2 regions of the Paenibacillus sp. N22P23 genome follow, and region 2 is predicted to be linked to the other one. Evidence: riboswitches for the same ligand, from Rfam matches in the RefSeq annotation. Region 2 holds a riboswitch; the other holds the start of a gene.
The links. Region 2 has a riboswitch for cyclic di-AMP ahead of AC506A_RS29655 (resuscitation-promoting factor). Riboswitches for the same ligand answer to the same signal wherever they lie in the genome.
Positions count from the first base shown of each region.

Region 1 (7,447 bases), on a different contig from region 2:
GAGAACTTTATTGACCGCAAGCAAGACGGCGGCAAGTACCAGGATTTGAACCAATACTATGCATGGGTGCTAACGTACGATAATGTCGTCGGTCAATTCAATCACCCCGATATGTCGGCCAATGCATTTAACAATTTCAAGCCTTACCAAAGAGCGGTCGATGAACGCTTCACGATGCTGGAAGTAGGTAACGGCTCAGGTCATTATGCCTACGCCAATGCGGAGAAAACATACTACAACGCGCTTGATCTCGGCTGGCATGTTTCGCCTACCTTCGGGGAAGACAACCATGACGGAACATGGGGTCAAACGACGAAACGGACCGTAATTGTCGCGAAGGATCTATCCCAAGCATCCCTCTTTGACTCCATGAAGAAACGCAGAGTGTATATGTCGGAGGATGCGAACTTTACGCTCGACTTCTCGGCGAATGGCTATTATATGGGCGCCATCGTTGAAGGCGATACGCTTAACTTTGAAGTGAACGGCAGTGATACTGTTGCCGAAGCAAAGTCGATGCCGAGCTATTCCTATCTCTCGGATAGCTATCAATCCAATGATAGTGTCGCTAAGGTAGAGTTGATTTCTAACGGTGGCAAGGTTCTGGAAACCTACACGCCGGATACGAAGGATTTTACATGGTCACCATCCGTAGCCGTGACCGGCGGTCAGCAGTGGTACATGATCAAAGTCACGCAACAAGACGGCGAGCAAATCTACTCCTCGCCGATCTGGTCGCAAGAGGTATCGGTTGATGCGAAAGTGAGCAGCTTCGATGTCATCGGAGGCGCACTGATTGCAGGCAATCCGGTCGAGCTTCAAGCTGGCATCAGCAACATGGGAAGCATGACGGCTGCTGCGTTTACGGCGAAATTCTACTATGACGTTGTGGACGAAGCGCATTTGATCGGCAGCGTTCCTGTACCGGACTTGGCAGGCAGATCTACCTTTAATGCCAAATTGACATGGGCGAATCCCCTGCTTGGCAACCATCAAATCATTGTCGATCTGGTAGGAACGCCTGCCTCAGATGATACGGCTGACAACCGCTACTCGAAGGATGTTGTCGTGAAGCCGACGCTCGGCATTACGATTATGATCGATGCCGCACACGGCAACGAGAATACGACGACAGACAGCGGTACGTACAAGGACAATCTCAAAGCCATCACGCAGAAGCTGAGACAGCTGGGCTATACGGTTGTGGAGAACAAGTCGACGATCTCAGCAGATGTTCTAAGCGGGGTGAAGGTACTTCTCATCACGCATCCGAAAACAGACTTGTCAGCAGCGGAAAATACGGCGGTTGCTGATTTTGTGAAAAACGGAGGCTCCTTGTTCCTGGCGGATAAGAGCAATCACAGCAACAATCCGACGATTAACAATGATTTGCTGACGGAAATCGGCGCGACGATTCAAGTCAACCATGACGGTATTTTTGATGCATCGAAGGAAGGCAACTTCTGGACGACACCGGCCACTTCGCTGTTTTCGGTCAGGCTGCATCCTACTCCGGTTCGCAATTTGTTGACGGATCACGTTGCAACCGTTGAATATTACAGCGGCGCAAGCCTTGAGGGAGTCGGGCATTTGCCGTTAACAGACAGCGACACGGTGACGGTGCTTGTATCCGGTAACGAAACGACCTATCAAGACAATGTAACTAGCGACTATCATGCCTATGATACCGTATCCGATACAACAGGCGGTTCTGCTATTCCGGCGATTGCATCCGAGCAAATCGGCTCAGGTCGAATTGTCGTGTCGGGTATGAATTTCATTAACGATAAACAATTGGATGAGACCTACAACGCCAAAGGCAATGATGAACTGGGCATTAACCTGTTCAATTGGCTGGCAGGACATGAAGCAGTAGTAAGCTCTATTGCGGATGCCAAGGCGCATGCGGACGACACTTCCGTTGTCGTGGAAGGTACGGTTACGACTGGCGCTGGCGTATTCTTCGATGCCTTCTATCTCCAGGATGCAACTGGCGGTATCATGGCTTTCCAGGAAGTGCCGGCTGACAGTCTGGAAGCAGGCGATCGTGTTCGCGTTTATGGCAAGCTGCAAACGTTCGAGCAGAACCGTGAACTTATTTTTGATACATTTGCCGGTGACGTCATCAAGATCGGTCATGTGAACCCAATCGAACCTGAATTGATTTCTACACACGACGCAGCGCAGGAGGCCGCCCAGGGCCAGCTCGTAAAGGTAAAAGGGACAGTTGTTTCCAAATACGACGACAACTCGTATGTGATCAATGATGGAACAGGTCCTGTGCTCGTATTTACAGACGGCTACATCGCGCTGCAGAACGACGTTCCCGTTCCGCAGATGGTGGCGGGCGATACGTACGAAGCGGTTGGTGTTGCAGGTAAGTATTCGGAAGGTGTGCGGATCAGGGTGCGCGATACCCGTGAGCTGTCTGCTACTTCCGGTAATCCAAGCACGCCAACGCCACCGAGTTATCCGGGTGACACGGACAATTCATCCGGCAAACCTGTTGTAACAACGGATGAAGCTGGCAATAAGATCGCAGATCTGAAGGTCGAGAAACCGTTGAAGCCATCAGCAGACGGATCAGTAATCGTCGATGCAACGACTACTGAGAAAGTGGATGAAATCCAAGTTTCTCTAAACGCTGATGTTGTTCGTCAATTACTGGCGGATTCGTCAAGTACAGCTTTGACAGTGAAGACTTCGCTCGGCGAGTACGCGCTGCCGATTGATGAACTCAGTAAGCTGCTCAATGACCGTAAAGATGCAGCTATTGAATTGACGATAGCCGTGAATAAAGAAGCAGAGCGGACGGCTGATGAACAGGGTCATGAGGTTCTCGCTGCCCTTGAATTCACGATAACGGCTACTGAGGCAGGCGGTAAGCAGCAAGTACTGTCTACATTTACGCAGTATGTAGCGAGAACGATAGTGCTTGATACTGCAGCCGATAGCAGCAAACTTGCTGTTGTCAGAGAAGTTAAAGGAGCTGACGGTAAAACGTCGTACGAGCCTGTACCGTTTACCACAGATGGGAAAGTGATCCATATCTACAGTCTTTCCAACAGCACCTACCTCGTTCTAAACAGCGAGCATACGTTTAAGGATATTGCAACGCACTGGGCGCGTGCTGATATCGAAGCGGCAGCAGGCAAGATGATTATTGCAGGCTTCAATGCAGACGAATTTAAACCGAACGAACAGGTGACCCGCTCGGAGTTTGCGCTCATGATGGCGAAAGCGCTTGGCATGAAAACACAAGGAGCAGCATCGACTTCGTTGTTCCACGATGTCAGTACGAATGCTTGGTACGCAGCTGCCGTTCAATCGTTAGTGGGCTATGGCATCGTGAAAGGTGACGCCGCAGGCAATTTCAACCCGTCAGCAACGATTACACGGGAAGAGATGGCGGTAATCCTGTTCAGAGCGATGGGGCTGGCAGGATATCACTTTAACGAAGCGACTGCGGGGTCCGGCTTCAGCGACGTGAGCAGTATTCACAGCTGGGCGCTGGATGCCGTAACGAAATTGGAGCAAGCCAAGCTGATCAAAGGAGCTTCGGGCAAATTTAACGCGAGCTCGATGACGACCCGTGCAGAGAGCGCGGCTCTGATTACACGTATGTTGGAGGCAGTTAGCTTTACGAAGTAAGGTTTACAAAAACAAAATAATAGGAATAAACAAGGAGCTAAGCGACATGATGAATGTGCTTAGCTCCTTTGCTATTCACAGAAAGGTTTGGAAGCAAACCTATGAAAACCCAATTGAAAAGAATGAGTGCTCAGGATGAAAGCGCAATTATGCGCTCAATTCGATAGAATTGGCGTAATTAGCACTTAAATCAGATTTTACATTCTCTTCTCGCAGGAATAAGATTTGATTCAACAACTTCAAATCTTGCTTTACACGCTGAGTCCTCGCAAGAGGAACGGGGGAACCAATTGGAAGCCGACTTCGATCAGAACGGTTTCTTGGGGTGAATCCATAACAGGTGTTAATTGTTAAGGTAGGGTACTCTCAAGCCCGAATCCGACAGCTAACCTCGTAAGCGTATGAGAGAGAACCCATTCAATCGAGCTTGCGCAGCTTGTTTCTTTACGCTGTGATGAGGCCCGGGAGTAGAGTTTCTCTGCTTCCCGGGCCTCTTTGTGCTGTCTACCGTCTACTATCAACCAACGATCAGGAGAGTGAGTATTGTGAAAGATTGCAAGATTAATGCGATTGAGCTGTTTCAATTTGATGGTGAGCTCACAGATGAACGGCTGCCTGGACATAGTGAAGACTGCATTTGCGGTTTACTCGCCATCACTACGAATGACGGAGGCTGCAGCCTCATTGAATTCCAGATGCACGGCTGTAACCTGAAGGGCGACATTGTGCAGTGGACGGCCATTTACCAGCGAATAAAAGGACTGACAATTGAGGAAGGTCTGGATTATATCCATCAGAAGCAAGAAGCATGGGGAACGGAACGCACACATGTAATGGAATCCGCATTAACGAGCTTGGCTGAGCAGCTGGATCATACAGCTAAAGGAAACAAAGGCCAAAGCTGCGCAGTATGGAATCGCACGTATTTATTCGACCACTCGCAGGCTTACGTCTCGTTCTAAACGTCGATAACGACCGATTTTTATACTTTTTTTACACCTGACAGGAGGTTTCTTTACCCCCTTTTTACGGCAACCCGTATTAAGATTTCCTTATACCGAAGAGGGGGAACTGATAAGCAGCATACTAAACTTTAAGCACACTGAAAGACAAGTATAGTTTCCATCCGGCAGGGGAAAATATTCTCAATTCACGGCATGCAGCTATGGGAGGTAGTAAGGGGTTATGATCAATGATTTTACAATGGTGATATTGTTTGTTGCTGCATTCGCTATATTCTGGGGATTCCTTAAATTCTGTGAGAAAGCCTAGGGAGGTAACGCTATGATAATCGTCGGTATTATTGCAGGTATTCTCATTTTGTATCTAGGCTTTGTATTAGTAAAACCAGAAAAATTCTAAATGGCCAGGGCGGAGGATTCATGACATGAGTATGGGGTTCGTACAGGTAGCCATTACGCTGATCATCATTATGTTGTTGGTTAAGCCGGTAGGCATTTATCTTGTAAAAGTGTTTCAGCATGAGAAAACAGGATTGGATCGTGTGTTTGGTCCGTTCGAACGCATGCTGTATCGGTTAATGGGAGTGCGCGAGGATGAAGCAATGGGATGGAAAAAGTATGTAGCAGCCGTCCTGCTTAGCAACTTCGTTATGATGCTCCTGCTGTATCTTGTCCTGCGGTTTCAGAGCTTTCTGCCGCTTAATCCGGATGGGATCGGCAATATGCCTGCGGGGCAGGCATTTAATACAGCTGTATCGTTTATTACGAATACAAACTGGCAGTCTTACTCAGGGGAGAATGGACTTTCCTATTTGTCTCAATTGCTTGCAATTACGTTTCCGATGTTCACGTCGGCAGCAACCGGCTTCGCAATAGCGATCGCGTTCATTCGTGGACTCGTCGGCCGTCAGGATAACCTGGGTAACTTCTATGTGGATATGGTTCGCGGGATTACGCGTGTATTTCTGCCGCTTAGCTTCCTAGTCGCATTATTTCTAGTATTCCAAGGCGTTCCGCAAACATTCCAAGGTGCTGTAAATGCGACCACGCTTGAAGGAGCACAGCAGACGATAACCAGAGGCCTGGTTGCAACGCTTGAATCGATCAAACATATCGGTACGAACGGTGGGGGATGGTTCGGTACAAACTCGGCGCATCCGTTCGAGAATCCAACGCCGCTTACCAATATGGTGCAAATTATTTGCATGATGCTGCTTCCAACGGCGCTTGTGTATGCTTTCGGTCTGATGATTAAGAACAAGAAGCAGGGCTGGGCCATATTTGGGGCTATGGGACTCATCTTCTTGGTTATGCTTACAGTCGTATTTGTATCGGAATACAAAGGCGTTCCCGCTCTTGATGCCGCAGGCTATCACGGAAATATGGAGGGCAAGGAAGTCAGGTTTGGCGAATCGCAGTCCGCCTTGTTTACAGCGGTGACAACGGCAGCAACGACGGGTTCTGTGAACAATATGCACGAATCATTAACACCGATGGGCGGGTTCGTTGCGCTAGCCGAAATGATGCTGAATAACGTATTTGGCGGGAAAGGTGTCGGGCTCCTCAATGGGTTATTGTATCTCATCTTATCCGTATTTATTTGCGGTCTGATGGTTGGACGTACGCCGGAATTCCTCGGTAAGAAGATTGAAGGCAAGGAAGTGAAGCTGGCTGCGATCGCGCTGCTTATCCATCCTTTAATCATTCTTGCTCCAACAGCACTTGCTCTGGCTACACCGACAGCCGTCGCGTCCATAGCGAATGCTGGTACACATGGGCTATCTGAAGTGCTTTATGCCTTTACATCCGGCGCGGCAAACAATGGTTCCGCATTTGGCGGTCTGACCGCGAATACCGACTTCTATAATGTAGGGATTGGTTTGGTGATGTTGTTTGGCCGTTATATTTCAATCATTGCCATGCTTGCGATTGCCGGATCTCTTGCGGTTAAACGAGTTGTACCGGTAACGACGGGGACGCTGCGCACGAATACACCATTGTTCACGGGGATTCTCATCATGATCATTCTCGTGATCGGAGCGCTTACGTTCTTCCCTGGACTTGCACTGGGGCCAATTGCTGAACATCTGGCCATGCCGCAATAAACTTAAGGAGAGATCATAATGGCTGCTGCACGCAGAAAAACGATAACGAAGGAAATTGCACTACAAGCCATGATCGGCGCTGTTAAGAAATTGAACCCTGCGGTCATGATCAAGAACCCGGTCATGTTTATCGTGGAAGTAGGCACGGTAATCACATTGCTGCTATCCATACAGCCAGATCTGTTTGGTACGGATACTGTGGGCCGAGGCTACAATGTGACCGTGTTTTTCATTCTGCTCTTCACCGTATTGTTCGGTAATTTCGCTGAAGCACTCGCGGAAGGCCGAGGCAAGGCACAGGCGGATACCCTTCGGAAAACAAAATCCGAAACGATGGCGAAGCTTGTTCAGCGGGATGGATCCTTTAAGCAGGTGCCTTCCACGCAGTTGAAGAAAGGCGACATTGTCCGCGTGGAAGCCGGCGAGCTGATTCCGACAGACGGTGAAATTATTGAAGGTCTGGCATCCATCGATGAGTCAGCAATTACAGGTGAATCTGCACCAGTAATCAAGGAAGCCGGCGGCGATTTCTCCTCGGTTACAGGGGGAACGCGAGTTGCTTCAGACTATATTATTGTGAAGGTCATGACAGATCCGGGTGAATCTTTCCTGGATCGCATGATATCACTCGTAGAAGGCGCCAAACGGCAAAAAACACCGAACGAGCTGGCGTTAACGACGCTGCTTGCCGTGTTAACGATCATTTTCCTAATTGTCATCATCACCATG
Region 1 is NZ_JBXENT010000017.1:31,757-39,203, reverse strand. Features, by position in the region: gene AC506A_RS30210 (DUF4350 domain-containing protein) at 1-3,651, shown strand, start outside; cyclic di-AMP (ydaO/yuaA leader) riboswitch at 3,898-4,066, shown strand; gene AC506A_RS30205 (hypothetical protein) at 4,197-4,613, shown strand; gene AC506A_RS30200 (potassium-transporting ATPase subunit F) at 4,936-5,013, shown strand; gene kdpA (potassium-transporting ATPase subunit KdpA) at 5,045-6,718, shown strand; gene kdpB (potassium-transporting ATPase subunit KdpB) at 6,737-7,447, shown strand, end outside.
Region 1: another riboswitch for cyclic di-AMP. It lies ahead of AC506A_RS30205 (hypothetical protein); the one in region 2 lies ahead of AC506A_RS29655 (resuscitation-promoting factor).

Region 2 (7,447 bases):
CGTTAAACTTCACATATTATAACAAAAGGTCATAAGAAAAGCTAAGAGGCTTTGAGCAGTTTGCGGGCCTGCTCATCATCTTAGCTTGAAATAACCCATTAGTGGGGTTGATATTGGGACGCTTGCTGCTGCGTGGCTTGATGCATATACGCCGGAATGATACCGGATGCCTGCTGCCGCTGTGGTGCATAACTGGACTGTGTTTGAGGCTGCATAAAAGGCTTGCGGGCAGGCTGCGGACTATACGTCGATTGTGGCGACTGATAGGTTTGGCGCTGATACTGCGACTGCGACTGCGATTGCTGTGCGGCATACTGCTTAGCTGCGGCCTGCTCGGCGATTTGAATCGCGCGTTTCACCATGTTGCCGGCATCCTTCGCTTTAATGCCTCCCCAGCCTTCCTTCTGCACGGTATCATAGAAGCCCAGATCCTTCGCCAACTCATTCTTCAATTCTTCACTCATCGTACCGCGGCGTCTGCGTGACATAAGCACTCTCCTCCTTTTAAACGGGTAGTACCTTTAGTATGGTTGTTTTTATCGTTCTCATACGGAGGCGGAGGTGGAGGTAGCGCGATTTAAGTACAAAAAAAAGTGCAGATCCTGCCTACGCTGCTTTCGCCGCGTCCGCAAACCTGCACATGTTCGTATCATATTTATCTCATTGTATATACGTAATGCGTACTTGACCATCATCGCTGTCCACCGTAACTTCAACGGACTCCGTCAATATATCGGCGTAGCTGTAAGAGACGCGCTTAAACGCATGCTGCTCCTGGTCGAGCCTGACAATAAATACAGAAGGGTAGATTTCTTCTAACACACCGGTCCGCTCAATCGTCTTTCGACGACCACCGTTTGCACGAAGACGGATTTTGGAGCCGACATGGGTTTCCAAACTGCGTTTGATTTCCAATAGCGCATTTTTTGCCATTGTGCACTACCACCTCTTTCCTTGTCCATTATAACCAAAAGGAGGTGGTTTGTCAAAAAATTATAATTATAACAGTGGAGTCACTTTGGTGTCAATATATAAAAGGCTATTTTTTTCGCCGCAATGTATAATTTAGCCCGAAGCAGCCATATTAAACAGTTGGCTTTACACCGGTCAGTGTTTTAGGTTTAGGTAACCCAACCCGGAACTTTCCTAATGTTTCAATGCCCCCGACACCATCTATACCGCTGATTGTGCCGTGGATGACATCCGATAAATTAATGGTTTCGCGAATGGAGGTGTAGCTGGCTTTAATGGCCACGTAAACGGGATCCAAGGCATGAATGAGCACCCTGCCCGGAGAACTGGCGAAGTTCGATCCATTTTGCAGCAGCGCTTCATAATGCGATTGGCATGCGCCTGCTACGACAATTAAGCTATCTTTGCTTTTCTCATATTGACGCGCAATCCGTACCGCATTGACGAAATTTTGCGAGTTTTTGTAGCTGGCCAGGTTATGCAAATCGTCCTGGTTCCGTGTCTTGAGTACGCCGTCATGGCCCGTAATTACGACAATATCCGGTTTGATTTGCGGAAGCAGTCGGTAAACCACGTCGGCCATTTGTGATTCATGCACATATACTCCGTGAGCAGGGACGCGCATTTGCGTATACAGCTGCATACTTTTTCTCATATAGTTGCTGTCCCCGTCCAAATGAAGTACTTTTCCGGGCACCTCAAAGTACGGCTGGGATTGACTTTGCGCGCGCTGCAGTTCACGTTCAATTATCTGCTGCTCACGTTGTTCCTGCATCCTAAGCGTGGACTCGCTGGCTTTAATGCGTGCCTGCCTCGCTGCACCGGAGGATTCCGGATCGCTCATAACGGACAAATCGACAATTGGCGCGTCTGCAAGCAGACGATAGTCGGTGCCCTTCAGGATGGCTGTCTGTTCTAGAATTGTCGCAACACGAAAAAGGACGTCCCCGCCATAGGATTTGCGGACGACCAGGTCCCCTTGCTTCATGGGCAAATCACCTCTTCGTCTATCCTATGGGGAGACGCCCGTTATGGTGCGCTCACTTTTATTTTTTGTCTTCGCTGTGCAGATCTGCAGCCAGCAGTGCGCGGCTTAATGCGGCAAACTCCGCAAGGGACAAGGTCTCCCCGCGCCTTGACGGATCAATACCGATGCCCGTTAGCAATGGTCCGAGCTTCTCACGATTCACTTTGCCTACATAAGCGGTCAAATTGTTCGCAATGGTCTTGCGGCGCTGTGCGAAACAAGCTTGCACGGTTTGGAAGAAATGCGCTTCGTCCTCGACTTCAACAGCAGGCTTGTCCCGCAGTGAAAGCTTGATAACTGCAGAATCTACATTCGGCTGGGGAATAAACACCGTATGCGGTACAATACAAACCAGCTCAGGCACACAGTAGTACTGCACGGCAACGCTGAGGCTTCCGTACTCTTTGCCACCAGGCTTGGCTGCCATCCGCTGTGCGACTTCCTTCTGGATCATAACGACGATGTGCTCAAGCGGCAGCTTCTCTTCTAACAGCTTCATTAGAATCGGTGTCGTTACGTAATACGGCAGGTTCGCCACCACGCTTACGCCTGAGAGCCCGGCAAACTGCTCCTTTAGCAGCTCCGCCAGGTCGAGCTTCAGCACATCGCCATGTACGACGTGCACATTCGGCGTATCCGCCAGTACATCCTTTAGAATCGGAATAAGCCGATTGTCGATCTCCACTGCGGCTACGCGTCCTGCTGCGTGTGCCAATTGCTGCGTCAATGCGCCGATACCCGGCCCGATTTCAAGCGCGCCTTTTGTCTCATCCAACTCAGCTGCACTGACGATGTTGCGTAAAATATTTTGATCGATCAGAAAGTTCTGACCGAGGCTCTTCTTAAATGTAAAACCGTATCTGGCGATAATGTCTTTCGTCCGCTTCGGTGAAGCGACGTCGACACCTGCCTTAATTCCCTCTGCCATCATTGATCTCCTTCGCTCGCCTGCTCCATCGTGGTTAGAGCCCGCATAAATTCCTCACGCGTGATTCGAAACATCGAACAGCGTTTATAGAACTGCTTGCCGTTCGCATAGCCGATTCCGAGCAGATTGCCCATCCTCAGCCGTCTATCCGAAGCTTGCGGATGTACGAGCAGGCCTGCTTGCATTAAATCATCCATCGTGACCTCAGCAAGACCTGCAGTGTCAGACGTCGCTTCTGTACGCAAATTAGCGAGTGCTCGCTTGATTGCTTCCGGTGATGCGTTCTCGACACCAATATCCCCTTTGTAGAGCGCTTCCTCCTGTGGAAGAAAAGCATGCTTGCAGCCTGGTACCCGCTGCGCTACGATTTTGCGGATTCGCTCGCCCGCATGATCGGGGTCGGTAAAAATAATAACGCCTCTGCGCTCCTGAGCCAGCATGACTCGGCGGATAACCGCCTCGCCAATCGCCGAACCACCGGTCTCGATGGTTTCTGCCTCTACGGCACGCTTAATGGCAACGGTATCGTCTTTACCTTCTACTACAATGATTTCTTTAATCATGGGACTCCATTCCTTCCCTTCAATACAACATGCAAAAAGAAGAGGCATCGCCTCTTCTTATGATGGCATATTTACGCTCGAAATACGATACGCATGTTCATACCGTGGAAATACTGCCTATAGTGCTTCCGGTTTCTTCGGACCTAGCACATACACAGTATAGCCCCGCTTCCGACCAAATTTATCGGCATACGACTCGCTGTCAAAATAAACATCAATCTTGTTGCCTTTGACTGCACTGCCCGTATCCTCGGCTCGTCGGAAACCGATTCCTTCGATATACACCCACCAGCCGATCGGAATGACTTTCGGGTCGACCGCAATGGTACGGCCTTCCTGAACGCGTGCTCCCGATGCGGTGATGCCGTACTGTGGATGGTTCTTTCCTTTGCCTGTCGAAGCCACGCCGGCTGAATAAGCCGTAAGGGTTACATTCTTCAGTATTTTCTTCGAACTGAAAGTAACGCCTCGCTTCGTCATGGTGGATACATTCGGCGAACTCGCCTTCAGCATCGTTACCTTCGGCTCAGGCTTCTTCGTCCCGACCGACACAATCTGATCGACAGAAGGTGACTTGGTCAACTTCTCAACGAGTGTCTGTGAGACTAGAACGCCGTCTTCGAAAGTCTTTTCATAACGTTTAACGACAGTGCCTTGTTTACCCGTTTGGACAAGCTGTTCTTTCCCTAGCGCTAGCTTGGGATCATCCTTCTTCACAATGGAGTAAGGAACGGGGTGGGTACTCTCCGAGATCTTCGTGTCAATCCGAGTGATCGAAATGATCATATTCGGCTTGAGTGTCGCGGATAACGAAGGTACTACCTTATCTTGACTGCGTATCGATATATGAGCCTGATCGATCGCCGCCTGTACGGTTCTTTCTGTCGTGTACAACGTTCTTGCTTTGCCGTCAGCTTTCACAATAAGAGGCACCGCTTGGTTAATGACAATTCGGTCACCGTCTTTGATACCGCCATCAAGCGGCATCGACACTTTATCATAAGTGCCAATTGCAATAGCTTGTTCATCCAGTAGGCGTTGAAGGACCCATTGCTTCGTAGAGACAATGGTTTCTCGTCCATTCACTACTACGGACACGCGCTTGTCAGCCGTTCCGTACAACAACACCAGAAACATGAAAGTCATAGCGATTGAGATCATGGCGCTTAGTACAATTAAACGCACGTTCTCATGCTTCCATCGCAATGCGAAAGACATGCTGGATGATCGTTTCCCATGGGTGTCCTTAAGCTGGAGTGCTCCCATTTCTTCGGTCCTCCTTACATAGCCCCGCCGCCTTTGTTTGCATGATTACATAGACGCGACTATAGAGATTTTCTTTCCAATTTCCGCCCCGGACCACTTCCATAATACAGCTTTTGTCGTCAGTTTATGCTTCTTTCAAACAAAAAGAAGCCCGACGACAGAGGATCTGTTTCGTGGCTTCCCATTAGACAATGGTAGCATGGAGTTGCATTCACGAGGTTGATCTCTCTTATTGACGCTTACGAGGTTAGCTGTCGGATTCGGACGTGAGAGTCGCCCTATTCGCTAATAGCACGGATTAATACTAGCTGTGCCAGTCGCAAAATTCACCCCAAGAAGAATTTCATGTCTATCGCTGTCTGCCTTGTACAAAACAGTGTCGCCCTTTAGTCGACGAACACGTTTTAAGGGGAAGAAACGAACAAGCTGTTTCTTCTTGATACAAACAGTTTCAACAATTGGTTCCCCCGCTCTCCGAAACACGGAGATTAAGCGTTTTATTGGAAAAGGAATACAAGTTTTGTTGCTCTGAAATGAATCATAACGTCTACCGCGGCACATTGTAAAGAACTGATTAATGACGATTTTAACGAATTTCAAGGAAAAATAGGCGAAAAGTAAGCAATTTCTTCAATCAAAATCAGTTTTATCACGAGAATAGTCCCAAATCCTTGCTTTCAAAGCCGTTTTCATCAGATTCCAAAACATTTCATTGCATTTTCGGTGGTTATTTTGCCGACTTCCTCCACACTTTTACCGGTTATCTCCGAAATCGTGTTTGCTACAAGACGGACGAAAGAAGACTCATTTCGCTTCCCACGATGGGGATGAGGTGCCAGGTAGGGAGCATCCGTCTCGATCAAAATTCGGTCCAGAGGCACTTGTGAAAGCACTTCCTTTGGCACCCTCGCATTCGTAAATGTAAGCGGTCCACCGAATGAAATATAGAAGTTCATATCGAGACATTGTTTCGCCGTTTCCCAGCTGCCGGAGAAGCAGTGCATGACGCCGCCAACATCCTTGGCATCTTCTTCGCGGAGCAATCTGACGACGTCCTCATGAGCATCCCGGTTATGAATGACGATCGGCATTCGTTTCTGCTTGGCCAATTGAATTTGCTCGCGGAATACACGCTGCTGAACATCCTTCGGCGATGTATCCCAGTGATAATCCAGGCCAATCTCGCCGATTGCCACGACCTTCGGATGGTCACACAGCGACGCAATCCAGTCTAAATCCTCGGGGCGCATATCAATGCTGTCAACCGGATGCCAGCCGACAGCAGCATAAATAAAGGAATACTGCTCGGCAAGCGCCATCGTTGTTGGAATTGTTTCACGGTTGAAGCCGATATTGATGAGCTTATGTACGCCGGCAGCCTGCGCTCTTTCGATAACTTCTGCTCGGTCTTCGTCGAATTTATGCGAGTCTAAATGTGTGTGCGTGTCGATTAACATCGTGTAACTAGAAACCCCTTTCTACATTAAAGCAAATAATTCGCGGATTTTCGCAGGCAGCAGGTGGGCTGATTCGCGAAGCGGTTCCTCCGGGTAATAAAGGTGGTACCTGCCTTGATGGATACCGGTGATCGATCGAATGATATCCGAACGGCTAGAGATTTCCGACAATCGTTCATCACTGCTCAGCAGCAGAATCGGAGGTTTTTCCTCTTTGCCCGCAGCAGTTGTTGAACCGGGACGATAAACATCGTAGGGCATGTCGTAAGGAAAGTCAATTTCTAGGTGATAGTCCGGATGAAGGCCGATTTCTCGCAAGTGGTCACGGATTTCCTGCCATAGCTTCTCGTCAGGGTGATCCATCGTTACATATTTGTACAGCTTGCGATTAAGGAACCGGCGGCATAGGTCTGATAACACAGGATCAGGCTCATGGACCCATTGCGCGAAGGCCGTTTGAACAAGTGCTTCATCCAAATCCAAATAGCCTTCAATATCTATTGTGCCCGATAGCAGCATCTGAATAGGCTTCATTAATGAATGAAATTCGTAGTCACTGCCGAAGAGCTCTTTTGCCCTTCGAAAGATTTGCCTTAATATAATCTCCGAGCTTCTCGTAACCGGGTGAAAATAAACCTGCCAGTACATCTGATAGCGAGACATGAGATAATCCTCGACCGCATGCATGCCGCTCTCCTTCACAACGATTCTTCCTTGATGAGGCCGCAGCACTCGCAAAATCCGCTCAAGATCAAAGGTACCGTAATTCACTCCTGTAAAATAAGCATCCCTAAGCAAATAATCCATGCGGTCGGCATCCATCTGACTGGAGACCAGACTAACCACAATAGGCTGATGATAGGTTTTACAAATAACGGCGGCAATACGCTCGGGGTAGCTCGGATCAAATTCACGCAAGACCGTATTAATTTCCGTATTTCCAAGCAAAATGCGGCAAGTCCACTCCTCATGGTGGCTGTCGAACACATCTTCAATCGAATGAGAGAAGGGTCCATGTCCGATGTCATGAAGCAATGCTGCACATAGGGCAACCAGCTTCTCTTCCTTTGGCCAATCGGTATACCCGCTGCGCTCAAACTGAGATATAATTTTGCGAGTAATTTCGTAGACGCCAAGGGAATGAGAGAACCGGCTGTGCTCTGCTCCATGAAAGGTCAAATAAGAAGTGCCGAGCTGGCGTATACGACGCAGCCGCTGAAATTCCCTTGTATTA
Region 2 is NZ_JBXENT010000015.1:58,184-65,630, forward strand. Features, by position in the region: partial or broken gene AC506A_RS29630 (small, acid-soluble spore protein, alpha/beta type) at 315-488, opposite strand; gene veg (biofilm formation stimulator Veg) at 661-933, opposite strand; gene yabG (sporulation peptidase YabG) at 1,085-1,960, opposite strand; gene rsmA (16S rRNA (adenine(1518)-N(6)/adenine(1519)-N(6))-dimethyltransferase RsmA) at 2,019-2,930, opposite strand; gene rnmV (ribonuclease M5) at 2,927-3,490, opposite strand; gene AC506A_RS29655 (resuscitation-promoting factor) at 3,608-4,756, opposite strand; cyclic di-AMP (ydaO/yuaA leader) riboswitch at 4,978-5,261, opposite strand; gene AC506A_RS29660 (TatD family hydrolase) at 5,449-6,213, opposite strand; gene AC506A_RS29665 (HD domain-containing protein) at 6,235-7,447, opposite strand, start outside.